3 regions of the Streptomyces sp. NPDC005811 genome follow, and region 3 is predicted to be linked to each of the others. Evidence: riboswitches for the same ligand, from Rfam matches in the RefSeq annotation. Region 3 holds a riboswitch; each other region holds the start of a gene.

Evidence for each region. A riboswitch is a leader RNA that binds a small molecule or an ion and turns the genes downstream of it on or off. The one in region 3 is predicted to bind cyclic di-AMP.
Region 1: it holds a riboswitch for cyclic di-AMP, as region 3 does, so the genes downstream of both, ABZ490_RS18415 (NlpC/P60 family protein) here and ABZ490_RS19905 (transglycosylase family protein) in region 3, are expected to answer to the same signal.
Region 2: it holds a riboswitch for cyclic di-AMP, as region 3 does, so the genes downstream of both, ABZ490_RS45685 (M23 family metallopeptidase) here and ABZ490_RS19905 (transglycosylase family protein) in region 3, are expected to answer to the same signal.

What each region holds. Positions count from the first base shown of each region.
Region 1 covers NZ_JBEXXK010000015.1:160,747-165,926, reverse strand. Annotated here, with positions in the region: gene ABZ490_RS18425 (M23 family metallopeptidase) at 1-892, shown strand, start outside; gene pcrA (DNA helicase PcrA) at 973-3,468, opposite strand; cyclic di-AMP (ydaO/yuaA leader) riboswitch at 3,700-3,875, shown strand; gene ABZ490_RS18415 (NlpC/P60 family protein) at 3,883-5,052, shown strand; gene ABZ490_RS18410 (tellurite resistance/C4-dicarboxylate transporter family protein) at 5,144-5,180, shown strand, end outside.
Region 2 covers NZ_JBEXXK010000070.1:40,689-45,868, reverse strand. Annotated here, with positions in the region: gene ABZ490_RS45695 (PrsW family intramembrane metalloprotease) at 1-1,103, shown strand, start outside; gene ABZ490_RS45690 (aldo/keto reductase) at 1,114-2,070, opposite strand; gene ABZ490_RS45685 (M23 family metallopeptidase) at 2,204-3,250, opposite strand; cyclic di-AMP (ydaO/yuaA leader) riboswitch at 3,258-3,424, opposite strand; tRNA gene ABZ490_RS45680 (tRNA-Met) at 3,680-3,753, opposite strand; gene ABZ490_RS45675 (dihydrofolate reductase family protein) at 3,771-4,901, opposite strand; gene ABZ490_RS45670 (MarR family transcriptional regulator) at 4,985-5,180, shown strand, end outside.
Region 3 covers NZ_JBEXXK010000017.1:81,839-87,018, reverse strand. Annotated here, with positions in the region: gene ABZ490_RS19920 (DUF501 domain-containing protein) at 1-227, opposite strand, end outside; gene ABZ490_RS19915 (septum formation initiator family protein) at 254-730, opposite strand; gene eno (phosphopyruvate hydratase) at 835-2,136, opposite strand; gene ABZ490_RS19905 (transglycosylase family protein) at 2,484-3,200, opposite strand; cyclic di-AMP (ydaO/yuaA leader) riboswitch at 3,204-3,373, opposite strand; gene ABZ490_RS19900 (transglycosylase family protein) at 3,579-4,568, opposite strand; gene ABZ490_RS19895 (cytochrome P450) at 4,760-5,180, opposite strand, start outside.

The DNA.
Region 1 (5,180 bases), on a different contig from region 3:
CTTCGAGGCGGTCGGCCACGACGAACAGGCTGCCGACGGCGGCGAGTTGTCCGCCACCGGCGAGCTTCCCGCGGTGTCCGAGCACCCCCTCCTGGACGACCAGGAGGAGATCGCGCCGGCGCCCGCCACCCGCGCGGCCGCCCGCAACTCGAGCCGCTCGCGCCGCCGTACGCCCCCGAAGCGCTCCGCGCTGCTCACCGTGGCCGTGCCCTCGGCGTGCGTGATGGGTGTCGCCGGCATCGCCGCGGCCTCCGTCGGCACGCTGACCGGCGGCGACGACAAGGACACCACGGCCACCGCCTCGGACGCGCAGCCGGTGAAGCCGTCCGCCGCCAACAACAAGCTGGACTCCCAGCTCGAGACGCTCAGTGCCGAGGCCGACAACTTCGCCGACCGGGCCAGCCGGACGCAGGAACGCATCGACCTCAAGGAACAGCAGGCGGCCGAGAAGAAGAAGGCGGCGGCGGAGGCGGCCCGCAAGGAGCGGCTGCGCCCGAAGTACGCCCTCCCGGTCGCCCAGCGCGGACTGAGCGCCTACTTCGGCCAGGCCGGCGTCAACTGGATGTCCCAGCACACCGGCATCGACTTCCCCGTCTCCTACGGCACGACGGTGATGTCGGCGACCGACGGCACCGTACGGACGCAGTGGAACAGCGCCTACGGCAACATGCTGATCGTGACGGCCAAGGACGGCACGGAGACCTGGTACTGCCACCTCTCCACCTACCGGGTCGCCTCCGGTTCGACGGTGAAGGCCGGCGATCCGATCGCCTACTCCGGGAACTCGGGCAACTCCACCGGCCCGCACCTGCACTTCGAGGTCCGGCCGGCCGGCGGTTCGCCGATAGACCCGCTGCCGTGGCTGCGCAGCCACGGGCTGGACCCGACGTAACGCCTCGACCGCCTGTGGTGCGATGAGCCCCCGAGCCCCCGCCATGCACGCGGGGGCTCACTCATGTGCGCTGCGGCTGTCTACAGCTTCTCGACCGGCGCGTACCGCAGCAGCAGCCGCTTGGGCTTGCTGTCGCCGAAGTCGATGGTCGCCTCCGCGTTCCCTCCCGTGCCCTTCACGCCGACGACCGTGCCCAGCCCGAACTGGTCGTGGGTGACGCGGTCACCGACGGCCAGCGCGACGACCGGCTTCTCCGTCGCGCCCCGGCGGGTCGCGAAGCCGGAGGCACCGGCGGCCGAGGAGCGCGAGCGGGACGAGGACAGCGAGGCCGCCACGCCGGACACCGGACCGGAGGACACGGGCGCGCTCGCCCCCGTCCGCTTCCAGTCCACATGGGTCGCCGGGATCTCCTCCAGGAACCGGGAGGGCGGGTTGTACGACGGCTGGCCCCAGGCGCTGCGCAGCGAGGACCGCGTGAGGTAGAGCCGCTCCCGCGCGCGCGTGATGCCCACATAGGCCAGGCGGCGCTCCTCCTCGAGCTCCTTGGCCTGGCCGAGGGCGCGCATGTGCGGGAACACGCCGTCCTCCATACCGGTGAGGAAGACGACCGGGAACTCCAGGCCCTTGGCGGTGTGCAGGGTCATCAGGGTGATGACGCCGGAGCCCTCCTCGTCCTCGTCGGGGATCTGGTCGGAGTCGGCGACGAGCGCGACCCGCTCCAGGAAGGCGGCGAGCCCCCCGGCGGCAGCGCCCTCCCCCTCGGCCTGCTCCTGCTCGAACTCCAGGGCGACAGCGGCGAGTTCCTGGAGGTTCTCGATGCGGGTCTCGTCCTGCGGGTCGGTGGAGGCCTGCAACTCGGCCAGGTAGCCGGTGCGTTCGAGCACGGCCTCCAGGACGGTCGCGGGGCCCGCTCCGGACTCGACGATCGTCCGCAGCTCCTCCATCAGCACGTTGAACCGCTTCACCGCGTTCGTCGACCGCGCGGCCATGCCGTAGGCCTCGTCGACGCGCTTGAGCGCCTGCGGGAAGCTGATCTTCTCGCGCTGGGAGAGGGCGTCGATCATCGCCTCGGCGCGCTCGCCGATTCCCCGCTTGGGGACGTTGAGGATCCGGCGCAGCGGGACGGAGTCCTCCGGGTTGGCGAGGACGCGCAGATAGGCCAGGACGTCCCGGACCTCCTTGCGCTCGTAGAAGCGGACGCCGCCGACGACCTTGTAGGGCAGGCCGACGCGGATGAAGACCTCTTCGAAGACACGGGACTGGGCGTTGGTGCGGTAGAAGACCGCGACATCGCCCGACCTGGCGTCGCCCGCGTCGGTGAGGCGGTCTATCTCGTCGGCGACGAACTGCGCCTCGTCGTGCTCGGTGTCGGCGACATAGCCGGTGATGCGCGCGCCCGCGCCCGCGTTGGTCCACAGGTTCTTGGGGCGGCGGGACTCGTTGCGCTCGATGACGGCGTTGGCGGCGGACAGGATCGTCTGCGTGGAGCGGTAGTTCTGCTCCAGCAGGATCGTCGTCGCGTCCGCGTAGTCCTCCTCGAACTGGAGGATGTTGCGGATCGTCGCGCCGCGGAAGGCGTAGATCGACTGGTCGGCGTCACCGACGACGCAGAGCTCGGCGGGCGGTATGTCGTAGTCGTTGGGCGGTACGTCGACCGGGTGCTCGGAGGTGCCGACCAGCTCCCTGACCAGGGCGTACTGGGCGTGGTTGGTGTCCTGGTACTCGTCGACGAGGACATGGCGGAAGCGGCGGCGGTAGTGCTCGGCGACATCGGGGAAGGCGCGCAGCAGATTGACCGTGGTCATGATCAGGTCGTCGAAGTCGAGCGCGTTGGCCTCGCGGAGCCGGGACTGGTACATCGCGTAGGCCTGGGCGAGGGTCTTCTCGAAGCCGTCGCCGGCCTGGGCGGCGAAGTCCTCCTCGTCGATCAGCTCGTTCTTCAGGTTGCTGATCTTGGCGCTGAAGGACTTCGGCGGGAAGCGCTTGGGGTCGAGGTCCAGGTCGCGGCAGACCAGGGCCATCAGCCGCTTGGAGTCGGCGGCGTCGTAGATCGAGAAGGAGGACGTGAAGCCGAGCTTCTTCGACTCGCGCCGCAGGATCCGCACGCACGCGCTGTGGAAGGTCATCACCCACATGGCGTTCGCGCGCGGGCCGACGAGCTGCTCGACGCGCTCCTTCATCTCGCCCGCGGCCTTGTTGGTGAAGGTGATCGCGAGGATCTGGCCCGGGTGGACGCCGCGCTCGGCGAGGAGGTGGGCGATGCGGTGGGTGAGCACACGGGTCTTGCCGGAGCCGGCGCCGGCGACGATGAGCAGGGGGGTGCCGGCGTGGACGACGGCCGCGCGCTGGTTGTCGTTGAGCCCCTCCAGGAGGGCGGCGGCGTCGATCGCCGGGCGGGGGGCGCCGTCGCGGTAGTAGGCGTCCCGGTCCGGGGGCGCGTCGAACTTCCCGCCGAACAGATCGTCCGGAAGCGACTCCGGAACGTGATCGTCCTCGGGCGGCGGCGGGGATTCCTCCTCATGGCCCGCGGGGGCCTGGAGGTTCGCCAGGAAGCTGTCGTCAAAGAGGCTGCTCATCGCTCTCCGAGTCTAGGGTGCCCCACTGACAACGCGCGGCCGTCCCCCGAACATCCCCGCCCTCACCTTCCGAGGCGGCGATATCACAGCACGTGATCCCATGTCCCGGCTTTGCGCAAGGTAACAAAAATGTATCGGGCATATCGCCCATCAACCTTCACACGGGCCACACGAGTTGGCTACCGTTCCGGGCAGGCCACGCGGATCCCCACCGGCGAACCTCGCCGGGCCGTACGGCCTCCGCCGAGTCCGGTGCGCCCCCTGTGAGGCAGCCGGAGCCGGGGACCCACCGAGACCCCGGGGTGAATCGGCCCGACTTCCCCAGCGGGAGACGGCCGTAGGGCGCCCTTCCGAACCATCCGCCCGAACCCGACAGCTAACCCGGTAGGCGGACGATGGAAGGAGTCGCCTCTCTTGGCGTCGCAGCACCGCAAGCCGCGCTTCAAGGGCAACCGCGCGGCAGGCATACGCACGCCCGCCCTGGCCACCGCCGCGCTCACCTCCGTGGCCCTGCTCTCCCAGTCGGCGAACGCCGCCCCCTCCGACGACGGCAAGCCGAGCCTGGAGGAGGTCGAGAAGAAGGTCGACGACCTCTACCGCCAGGCGGAGTCGGCGACCGAGAAGTACAACGCCGCCAAGGAGAAGACGACCAAGCAGCGCAAGCAGGTGGACGGTCTCCTCGACGACGTCGCCCGGCGCACCCAGAAGCTCAACGAGGCGCGCGAGGAACTCGGTTCCTTCGCCGCCGCCCAGTACCGCACCGGTGCCTCCGCGCCCGACACGGCGACGTTCCTGCTGGCGGACTCCCCGCAGGACTACTTCGACCAGACGCAGCTGATGGGCCGGCTGACCGACCGCCAGAAGGGCGCCGTCGACGACTACGTCACCGAGCAGTCGGAGACGATGCGCAAGCGCCAGGAGGCCGCCGAGAGCCTGGCGACGCTCAACGACGCCCAGAGCGACCTGAAGACCGCCAAGGCCTCCGTCCAGAAGAAGCTCGGCGACGCGCGCGAGCTGCTGGCGCAGCTGACGGCCCAGGAGAAGGCGCGGCTGGCGGAGATCGAGAAGCAGAAGCAGGAGGAGGCCGCGCGCGAGGCGGCCGAGCTGGCACGGCAACAGGCGGCCCAGGCCGCCCAGCAGGACACCGGCACGTCCTCCTCTTCGTCGTCTTCGACTTCTTCTTCGTCTTCTTCCTCGTCCTCGTCGTCGTCGGACGCCTCGTACACCACCAAGGCCGAGAAGGCGCTCGCGTTCGCCCGTGCGCAGATCGGCAAGCCGTACGTCTGGGGCGCCACCGGCCCCGACTCCTACGACTGCTCCGGCCTCACCCAGGCCGCCTGGAAGGCCGCCGGCGTCTCCCTGCCGCGCACCACGTACGACCAGGTGAACGCCGGCACCACCGTCTCCCTCGCCGACGCCCGCCCCGGTGACCTGGTCTTCTTCTACGACGACATGAGCCACGTCGGCATCTACATCGGCAACGGCATGATGATCCACGCCCCGAAGCCGGGCGCGTACGTGCGCGAGGAGTCGATCTACTACGACGGCGAGTCGGGCATCCACAGCGTGGTCCGCCCGGCCTGAGCCCTGTGCGGGCACACGCGTGCAGGTCGTTTTTTGCGACTACGCGCGTGTGCCGCCGCGTGAGCCGCCTCACGTCCCTAGCATCGGGCCCATGCCCGGCACCTCCTCCCTTCGCGCCTGGTGGGCGC
Region 2 (5,180 bases), on a different contig from region 3:
TGGTGTTCGCCTTCGCCTGGGGCGCCTGCGCGGCCGCGCTGATCGCGATCGTCGCCAACAGCTTCGCCACCCGCTGGATAGCCACCGCCACGGCGGATCCGTCCGGCGCGGACACCCTCGGGGCGACGGTCATAGCGCCCGTCGTCGAGGAGTCCGCCAAGGCCGCCGCGATCCTGCTCGTGTTCCTCTTCCGCAGACGGGACTTCACCGGGCCGGTCGACGGGCTGGTCGTCGCCGGGATCACCGCCACCGGCTTCGCGTTCACCGAGAACATCCTCTATCTGGGCACCGCGTTCGGCACCGACCAGCTCAGCGGGGACAGCGGCATCGCGTCCGTGACGGCCGCGACCTTCTTCGTGCGGATCGTCATGTCTCCGTTCGCGCACCCTCTGTTCACCGTGCTCACCGGCCTCGGCTTCGGGCTCGCGGCGCGCTCCGGGTACGGCCGGCAGGTGCGCCGCGTGCTGTTCCCGCTGGGCGGGCTGCTCCTCGCGATGGGCATGCACGCCCTGTGGAACGGCTCCTCGACCTTCGGCGACTTCGGGTTCTTCGCGGTGTACGCGTCCTTCATGGTGCCCGCGTTCGGGCTGCTCACCTGGCTGGCGGTGTGGACCCGGCAGCGGGAGCTGCGCACGGTCCGCGAGGAACTGCCGGCGTACACGGCGGCCGGCTGGCTGACCCCGGCCGAGCCGTACGCGCTCGGCTCGATGCGGGCGCGGCGGCTGGCCCGCGAGTACGCCAAGCGGCATCTGGGCCGCCCGGCCGCGCGGGCGGTCGCCGAGTACGAGGCGTACGCGACCTCGCTGGCGTTCCTGCGGCACCGGGGGCGCGGCGGCCGGGCGGGCGACGACTTCGTCGTACGGGAGCGGGAGCTGCTGAACGAGCTGTGGCGGCGCCGGGAGGTCGCCCGCCCGGCGCTGGACCATGCGGCGCGGATGACGGTGCCCACGGCGCCCGGGCCGGGTTACGGGTACGGGAGCCCGCAGGGTTACGGCACCCCGCACGGGTACGGCAACGCCCACGGGCACGGCAACGCCCACGGGTACTACGGGTACGGGTATCCGGCGGGGCCGTACCCCGTCCAGAACCCCTATCGGTCGTAGGGGTCGGAGGTTACGCGGATGCCTGGGCCGAGGCCGTCGTCAGCCACGTGATCTCCTCGTCCGTCAGCTCCAGGTCCGCCACCGCCAGCAGGGGCGGCAGCTGGTCCAGGGTGCGGGCGGAGGCGATCGGGGCCACGACCGTCGGCCGGGCGGCGAGCCAGGCCAGGGCGACGGTGGCGACCTCGGCGTCGTGGGCCCGGGCGATCTCGTCGAGGGCGGCGAGGACGCGGACGCCGCGCTCGGTGTCGAGGTGCTTGCCGGCGCCCGCGGCCCGCGGTCCCTCCACCGTCGTACCGGGGCGGTACTTGCCGGTGAGGAAGCCGGAGGCCAGGGCGAAGTAGGGGACGGCGGCGAGGCCGGAGCGGGCCGCGAGGTCCTGGAGGCCGCCCTCGTAGGTGTCGCGGGAGACCAGGTTGTAGTGCGGCTGGAGGGCGACGTACCGGGCGAGGTCCTCGCGGTCGGAGAACTCCAGGGACTCCCGGAGGCGTTCGGGCGAGATGTTGGAGGCGGCGATGTGGCGCACCTTGCCGGCCCTCACCAGCTCGTCCAGGGCGCCGATGATCTCCTCGACCGGCACCTCGGGCTTGTCGAAGTGGGTGTAGTAGAGGTCGATGTGGTCGGTGCCGAGGCGGGTGAGGGACGCGTCGGCGGCGGCCTTGATGTTGGCGGCGGTCAGGCCGGGGAAGTCGGGGTGCTGGCTGACCTTGGTGGCGATGACGACGTCGTCGCGGTTGCCGCGCTTGTGCACCCACCTGCCGAGGATGGTCTCGGACTCGCCGCCGCTGTTGCCGTCGACCCAGGCGGAGTAGGAGTCGGCGGTGTCGACGAAGTTGCCGCCGGCGGCGGCGTAGGCGTCCAGGACGGCGAAGGAGGTCGCCTCGTCGGCGGTCCAGCCGAAGACGTTGCCGCCGAGGGCGAGCGGGAAGACCTCGAGGTCCGAGGAGCCGAGCTTGCGCAGAGAAGTCATGTCCTACGTCAACAACGGCTTCGGAGCGGCCCATTCCGTCCGCCGCGCCGAAGCGTACGAAGAACGTGTGAACAGGACCGCTCCGGGAAGGGCAAGGGCGGCATCAGTTGGACGCGCCCGTAGGACGGCACCCTTACGGGTTGAGCCCCTTGCTGTGCAGCCAGGCCATCGGGTCGATGCCGTTGGCGGCGCCGTCCGGGTGGACCTCCAGGTGGAGGTGGGCGCCGGTGACGTTGCCGGTGGCGCCGACGCGGCCGATCACGTCACCGGTGCCGACCTTCTGGCCCGCGCTGACGTTGATCGAGGACTGGTGGCAGAACCACAGCTCGGTGCCGTCGTCCAGGGTGAGGATGGTGCGGTAGCCGTAGGAGCCCGCCCAGCCCGCCTCGGTGATGGTGCCGCTGTGGACGGCCTTGATCAGGGTGCCGGTGGGGGCGGCGAAGTCGAGGCCGGTGTGGTAGCCGGAGGACCAGTAGGCACCGGCCTGACCGAAGGTCGCGGTGAGCGTGTACGAGGAGGTCGGCAGCGTGTACTGCTTGGCCAGCTCGGCCAGGCGCGCGGCCTCGGCCTTCTCCTTGGCGGCCTGCTCGGCCTTCTCCTTCGCGGCGGCGGCCTCGGCCTTGGCGTCCTTCTCGGCCTTGGCGACCGCGGCCGCCTCCGCCTTGGCCGCGGCGGCCTCGGCGGCGGCCTGGGCACGGTCGGCGACCTGGGTCTGCTGCGACTCGGCCTGAGCCATGATCCGCTCGCGCAGCGCCTCACCGGCGTCGGCCGCGGCGCCGCTCCGGTCGGTGGCGGTGGAGGCCTCGGCGCCGAAGCCGGAGAGCGCGGGTGCGGCGTCCTGGCCTGAGTCGTCGTCGGAGATGAGGGAGCCCACGGAGGGCAGGTCCGGCATGGAGATGGAGACCGGGGGCTTGCCGGTGTTGGCGCTGGCCATGCCGCCGGCGCTGAAGGCGGCTATGACGCCGACGCCGAGGACGGTGGAGCTGCGGGCGAATCCGCCGCCGCCGCGCTGCTTGGCGACCCGGTGCTTGCCCCGTGCCGGGGCGAGGGACTCCTCGGTGGGATTCCACTCCTCCCAGGGGCCCTCTTCGCTGCGGTAGCTGCCGTAGCCGAAGGTGTCGGAAGAGGAACGCTGGCTCGGCACGAAGGGGGCTTCGGGAGCAGGCCGGTTGGACGCCACGCGGGCGCACTCCTTTCCTTCCGACGCCTACCGGGTTAGCTGACGGGTTCGGAGCGGGAAGGTCTCCTACGCGCGTAAACCGTTCGTGACTCTACGAGTTCACGACGCTTCCGTGCGATTCACCCCAAGATGGTGGTTCCCCGGTTCCCTTGCGGGATTCGACGCGTGCGCACGGAGCCGACTCTTGTGACGGCTGGGACGACCGCGCTGCGTTATCGAACGTTAATAGACCCGGGCGTAGCTTTCCAAGCTCTTCCCCTTGATCAACAACCTTTTTTGGCCTGGACTTTCGGGCCATGACCGGTGAAAAACGGGCGAGTTGCCGGAATTCACAGTACACACACAGCCCGCTTGCAGGGCCGGACGGAGAACGCGCGACGCATACACCGAGGGCCGGAACCCTTTCGGATTCCGGCCCTCGGCCTTCAGTAGCGGGGACAGGATTTGAACCTGCGACCTCTGGGTTATGAGCCCAGCGAGCTACCGAGCTGCTCCACCCCGCGTCGTTGAAACAACTGTATCACCCGCTCAGGTGCAGGTTCGCCACCCTCGCCCGCTCGGCGTACTCCGGGAGGACGACGACGTCCACGCCCTCGGCCGTCAGCAGCCCGTTTCCGTCGGCGGCGGTCACGAAGGTGTCCGGCTCCCGCCAGGCGGTGACCACCCGGCGCACGCCCGCGTCGAGGATGAGGCGGGCGCAGGGCTTGGGGCGGGAGGCGCGGCGGGCGCAGGGTTCGAGGCTGCTGTAGACGGTGGCCGTGGCCAGCCGGGGGTCGGCCGGGTCGAGTTTCGCGAGGGCGGCCTCCTCGGCGTGGACGACGGGGTCGCCGGCCTCGCGGGAGTGGCCGCGCGCCAGTTCCGTGCCGTCGGCGGCGACGATGACCGCGCCGACGCTGAAGGCGGTGTCGGAGGGCGGGCACTGGGCGGCGAGCTCACAGGCGAGGGCCAGCCAGTGGCGGTCGGCGGCGGAGGGGAGCGGGCCGGTGCCGGGGGCGGTGGGCTCGTACCGCATGAGGACGACGTCCTCGATCCGCCGGGTCTCGGTGAGCCGGAGCCGTCCGCCCTGGTAGGCGCCGGGGCCGAAGAGGCGGGGCGCGTCCGGGTCGCCGACGAAGAGGGGGGCGAGGACGAGCTGGACCTCGTCGGCGAGGCCCTGCTGGAGGAGCTGGGTGTGGATCGTGCCGCCGCCCTCGACCATGAGCCGCCGTACGCCGCGCTCGTCGTGGAGGTGCTCGAGGAGGCGGCGCCAGTCCAGGTCGGGGCCGAGCGGGACGACATCCGCGGCGATGCCGAGCGCCTCGGCGCGCCGGGCGCCCCGGTCCGTCGTGTAGACGACCTTGTCGCCGCCGGTGTGCCAGAAGTGCGCGGCGGGGTCGAGGTCGCCGGAGCCGCTGACAGTGACCTTGAGGGGGTACTCCGGCTTTCCGGCCGCCACGCGCGCGTGCCTGCGGTCGGCGGAGTTCACCAGCAGCCGGGGGTTGTCGGCGCGGATGGTGCCGGCGCCGATCAGGATCGCGTCGACCGAGGCCCGTACCTCGTCGACGCGGTCGAAGTCGGCGGGGCTGGACAGCAGCAGGCGCTCGGCGGTGGTGTCGTCCAGATAGCCGTCGAGGGAGACGGCGGCGGACAGCAGGACGTATGGGTACGGCATCGGCGCGGCTCCCCTGGGACACGAACTGTTTCGGCAACGAGGTGGGTCTTGGTTCAAGTTTGAAACAAACCTACACTGGAGGCATGACGACCCGCTGGCTCACCCCCGAGGAGCAGCGCGCCTGGCGCGCGTACGTCGCCGGCTATCTCCTCCTGGAGGACGCCATCGACCGGCAGCTCCAGCAGGAGGCCGGCATGCCCCATCTCTACTACTCCATCCTCGCGAACCTGTCCGAGTCCCCCGAGCGGCGGCTGCGGATGACCGATCTGGCGGAATCGC
Region 3 (5,180 bases):
GTGCCGATCGCGGAGTTCGCCTTGGGGCACGTCAGGTAGTACAGCGTCGGGAAGGGGGTGCCGTCGGGCAGCCGGGGCGCCGTCTCGACGACGTCCGGCTGACCGCAGGGGCAGCGGTGCGCGATCGCGCGCAGTCCGCGCGGCGGGCGGCCGAGCTGCTGCTTGAAGGCCTCGACGTCGGCGTCGGTGGGCTCGGTGCGCGGGGTGGTCGGCGGGGGCGTTTCCATGCTTCGGGGACTGTCTCTCTGTCGGTTCACTGGTCGGAGGCGTCGGACTTGTCGACCCCGTCCCAGACGTTCGAGTACCAGGGGCGGTCGGCCGCCCCGAGATCGGCGCGGGCCTTCTTGACCGCGTCGGGGTCGATCACGATGAAGCCGGTCTCCCCCGGCATCACATAGTGCAGCCGCTGCCGGATCTGCTGCTCGGCGTACGCGTCGTCCTGCCAGCGTGCCTTGAGATCGCGCAGTTGTTCCACCCGCCGGGTGGCCTCGGCCTTCTCCCGCTCCAGATCGGCGATGTCCGCGCGCTGCGAGACGTACTGCCGCATCGGGTAGGCGAGCGCCACGATCAGGGTGCACAGGACCAGCGCGAGCAGCGCGGCGCGGCCGGTCAGACGGGAGCGGCGGGCCTGGCGCTTGGTCTGGGAGCGGTAGACGCGGGCCGCGGTCTGCTCGCCGAGCACCCGCAGTCTCGTCGCGGTGGAGAAACGGTCCCGGTCCTTCACGGCCATCGGCTTCGCGCCTCCCCTTTCTCACGCGCGTACGTCCCCGCACACGGTACGGGACCGAGTACGGGGACGTACGTACGACTGGCTGTCGCGTGACCCGGGCGGGGTCAGCCCTTGGACACTCCGCCACGGAAGCGCGGGAAGGCCGAACGACCGGCGTACACCGCGGCGTCGTCGAGGATCTCCTCGATGCGCAGCAGCTGGTTGTACTTGGCGACGCGCTCGGAGCGGGCCGGGGCGCCGGTCTTGATCTGGCCGCAGTTGGTGGCGACGGCCAGGTCGGCGATGGTGACGTCCTCGGTCTCGCCGGAGCGGTGGGACATCATGCACTTGAAGCCGTTGCGCTGGGCCAGCTCGACGGCGTCCAGGGTCTCGGTGAGCGAACCGATCTGGTTCACCTTGACCAGCAGGGCGTTGGCGGTGCCCTCCTCGATGCCGCGGGCGAGGCGCTCGGGGTTGGTGACGAACAGGTCGTCGCCGACCAGCTGCACCCTGTCGCCGATGCGGTCGGTGATGACCTTCCAGCCGGCCCAGTCGTCCTCGAACAGCGGGTCCTCGATGGAGACGAGCGGGTAGGCCGCGACGAGCTCCTCGTAGTACTCCGTCATCTCGGCGGCGGAGCGCTCCTTGCCCTCGAAGAGGTACTTGCCGTCCTTGTAGAACTCGGAGGCGGCGACGTCGAGCGCGAGGGCGATCTGCTCGCCCGGGATGTAACCGGCTTCCTTGATGGCCTCGAGGATGAGGTCGAGGGCGGCGCGGTTGGAGTCCAGGTTGGGGGCGAAGCCACCCTCGTCACCGAGACCCGTGGACAGGCCCTTGGTCTTCAGCACCTTCTTGAGGGTGTGGTAGACCTCGGTGCCCCAGCGCAGGGCCTCGGAGAAGGACTCCGCGCCGATCGGGGCGATCATGAACTCCTGGATGTCCACGTTGGAGTCGGCGTGCGAGCCGCCGTTCAGGATGTTCATCATCGGCACCGGCAGCAGGTGCGCGTTGGGGCCGCCCAGGTAGCGGAAGAGCGGCAGGTCGCTGGCCTCGGAGGCGGCGTGGGCGACGGCGAGGGAGACGCCGAGGATGGCGTTGGCGCCGAGGGAGCCCTTGTTGTCGGTGGCGTCCAGGTCGAACATGGCCTGGTCGATCAGGCGCTGCTCGGTGGCGTCGTAGCCGACGAGCTCCGGGCCGATCTGCTCGATGACGGCGAGGACGGCCTTCTCGACACCCTTGCCGTGGTAGCGGTTGGGGTCGCCGTCACGGAGCTCGATGGCCTCGAAGGCACCGGTGGAGGCGCCGGACGGAACGGCGGCACGACCCGTGCTGCCGTCGTCGAGGCCGACCTCGACCTCGACCGTGGGGTTGCCTCGGGAGTCCAGGATTTCCCGGGCTACGACGACGTCGATGGACGGCACGAGCATCTCCTTCTTGGGATGTGACGCTGGTTGTGCGGTGCGCTGGTGGTGCGGGCACAGGGGCCTTGTCGGCCTTTGGTGGGCCTTGCGCCTAGAGCCTATCCGCCCCGGGGCCCGCGGCAGCCGACCGACCGCCCCGTGGACAAACTGACCGTACACATTGTTCCCCATCGGAACAAAGAGCGGGTGGCGCGGAGGCGAACACCTGGGCAAAGAAAACCCCGCTCCGGTGCGTACGGGGGAACGCGCACCGGAGCGGGGAGCCCGTGGGGACGGGGGGGGACCCTCACGAGGTCTTCAGTGTGCGGGGCCTTCATGTGAGCGGCCTGTGGCCCCGCCAGGAAGCGGATGTGTCACTTCAGGTGCAGCTGCTGGCCCGGGTAGATGAGGTCCGCGTCCTCGACGATGTCCTTGTTGAGCTGGAACAGCTTCTGCCAGCCGCCCTTGACCTTGTGCTTCTCGGCGATCGAGCTGAGGGAGTCGCCCTTGACGACCTTGTACTCGCCGTCGCCCTTCTTGACCTTCTTGCCGGTCGGGGTGGTGACCGTCTTGGAGGCGGCCGGGCGCTCGGCGGAGCGGGAGGCGGTCTGCTGCTCGGTGGAGCGGCTGGCGGTGGAGCTGTTCGAGCCGGAGCTGCCGGAGCTGCCGGAGCTCGAGGAGGAACCGGTGCTGCCGGAGCTGGAGCCGCCGCTGTACGGCGTGCTGGACAGGCCGGTGCCGCAGACCGGCCAGGCACCCTTGCCCTGGCCCGCGAGGACCTTCTCGGCGACGGTGATCTGCTGGTCCTTGCTGGCCAGGTCGGCGCGCGCGGCGTAGGCGGTGCCGCCGTACGCGGCCCAGGTGGAGGCCGAGAACTGCAGGCCGCCGTAGTACCCGTTGCCGGTGTTGATGGACCAGTTGCCGCCCGACTCGCACTGGGCGACCGCGTCCCACTCGGAGGCGGTGGCGGCGGAGGCGTTGCCGGCCGCCATCAGCGGGGCGGCGATGGCGACACCGGTGACGCCCGCGAGAGCGGCGACCCGGGTGGCCTTGGACGGACGACGGTGCTTGCCCTTGCCGGAAAACAGCATGGTTCATCCCCTCACCGACGCCTGCGAGGTGAGCTGTCGGGTTCGGGCCGGTTGAGTTGCCCGGCCGCGCACCTCACGGTGCGCGGCTTCACCCCGAGCCGGTTCCGGCGGTCAACCGCCGGGCCCGGCACTTACCTTGGGTCCCCCGCTCCTGCCTACGGCGCTTGACGCGACGACTGTTCCCGGGCCGCCACTGGCAGGATTCGGCGTTGCGGCGGCCGGGGCCCGGATTGCCGAGCGGTCCTGACCGTAGACACCCGATACGGGGAATTTCAAAGACGATCACGACTTCTGAGACTCATCCCACACTTTCACCAAACCGGACAATCGTCGCGAAGTGGGACGTGAACTCCCGGTGTTTTTAGGGGCGTTCCGCCCCTATTGCACCGCTGTGTCGAGGGTCTGACCGGGCATGATGTCGCTCGGATCGGCGCCGATGCGGTCCTTGTTCTCGGCGTAAAGGGCACGCCATCCGCCGTCGATTTCAAGGGAGTCGGCGATGGAGGCGAGGGTGTCGCCCTCGCGGACCGTGTAGGTGTCGGCGGCATGCCGGCCGGCCGTGGCGGTCGAGGTGCCCTCCGTGGCGGCCTCGTCGGCGGTGGCGCCGCGATGGCGCCCGGAGCCGAGGGAGCTGGTGTCGACCAGGCTCCAAGTCCCGGCATCCTGGACCGCATTGTCCGAGTTATCCACTTCTGGGGCGGTCGCGGACGGGCTGCCGGACTCCTGCGCCTCCCCCTTGGACTTGCCCGAACTGTCGGACTTGCCGGAGTCGTTCCCCTTGGAGGAGGAAGCGGACGAAGGGGACTCCGAGGCCGAAGCGGACGAATCGGCCGAGGGGGTGGACGCGTCCTCGCCGGAAGCGTCGGAGGCGTCGGACCCGTCGGAGTCACCGGAGTCGGACGACCCCTTGGACAGGTCGGACAATCCGGAGGACACGGACGAGTCGGACTCGTCGTCCGCCACTCCGGTGTCCACGCCCTCCGCCCCGCCGTTCAGCTGGGTGAGCCCGGACGTCAGCCCACAGGTGCCCCAGGCGCCGACGCCCTCCTTGGCGAGGAGCTGCTGGGCCACGGCGATCTGCTGGTTGCGGCTGGCCAGATCGGGGCGGGTGGCGTAGTCGAGGCCGCCGTACGTCTCCCAGTCCTCCTGGGAGAGGCTCAGGCCGCCGTACTCGCCGTCACCCTTGTTGGCGCTCCAGGACCCGTCGGTCTCGCACTGCGCCACCTTGTCCCACACCGTGCCGTCGGCCGCGCTCGCGCCGCTCGCGGCGAGGAGCGGGATGGCGATGGCGGAGCCGGTGACTCCGGCCGCGACGAGGAGGGCCGGAGCCTGACGGGGGCGACGGTGCCGACCGTTCCCGGAGAGCATGCGAGGGCCTTTCTCTGGACAGCAGTGACCGGCGCGACGGACGTGAGCGCACATGAGTTCGCCGCGCTGACGACCGAACGTATCGGCAGACGATCACTTGTCACAAGTTAATGCCGCGCAGATCACGTGAAGATCACAGACTTGAGGGTCGGTCACCTTTGCTCCCTCGGACGGTCACACTGCGGCTGACCTCAGGTCAGCTCTCCGTGCGCCACCGGCCGGTCACGCACCGCGGTGAACTCCACGGGCAGGGTGCGCAGTCCGCGCATGATGAGCCCGCCCCGCCATCTCAAGTCGGCCGGGTCCACCGCGAGTCGGAGGTCGGGGAGCCGGGTGAGGAGGGTGGCGAGGGCGCTCTGGCCCTCCAGCCGGGCGAGGGGGGCGCCCAGGCAGTAGTGGATGCCGTGGCCGTACCCGAGGTGCTGGTTGTCGCGGCGGGAGAGGTCGAGGGTGTCGGGGTCGGTGAAGCGGGCGGGGTCGCGGTCGGCGGCGGCGAGGACGACGAGGACGGGGTCGCCGGGGGCGATGTCCTGCCCGCCGAGGGTGAGGGGTTCGGTGGCGAAGCGCCAGGTGGCCAGTTCGACCGGGCCGTCGAAGCGCAGGAGTTCCTCG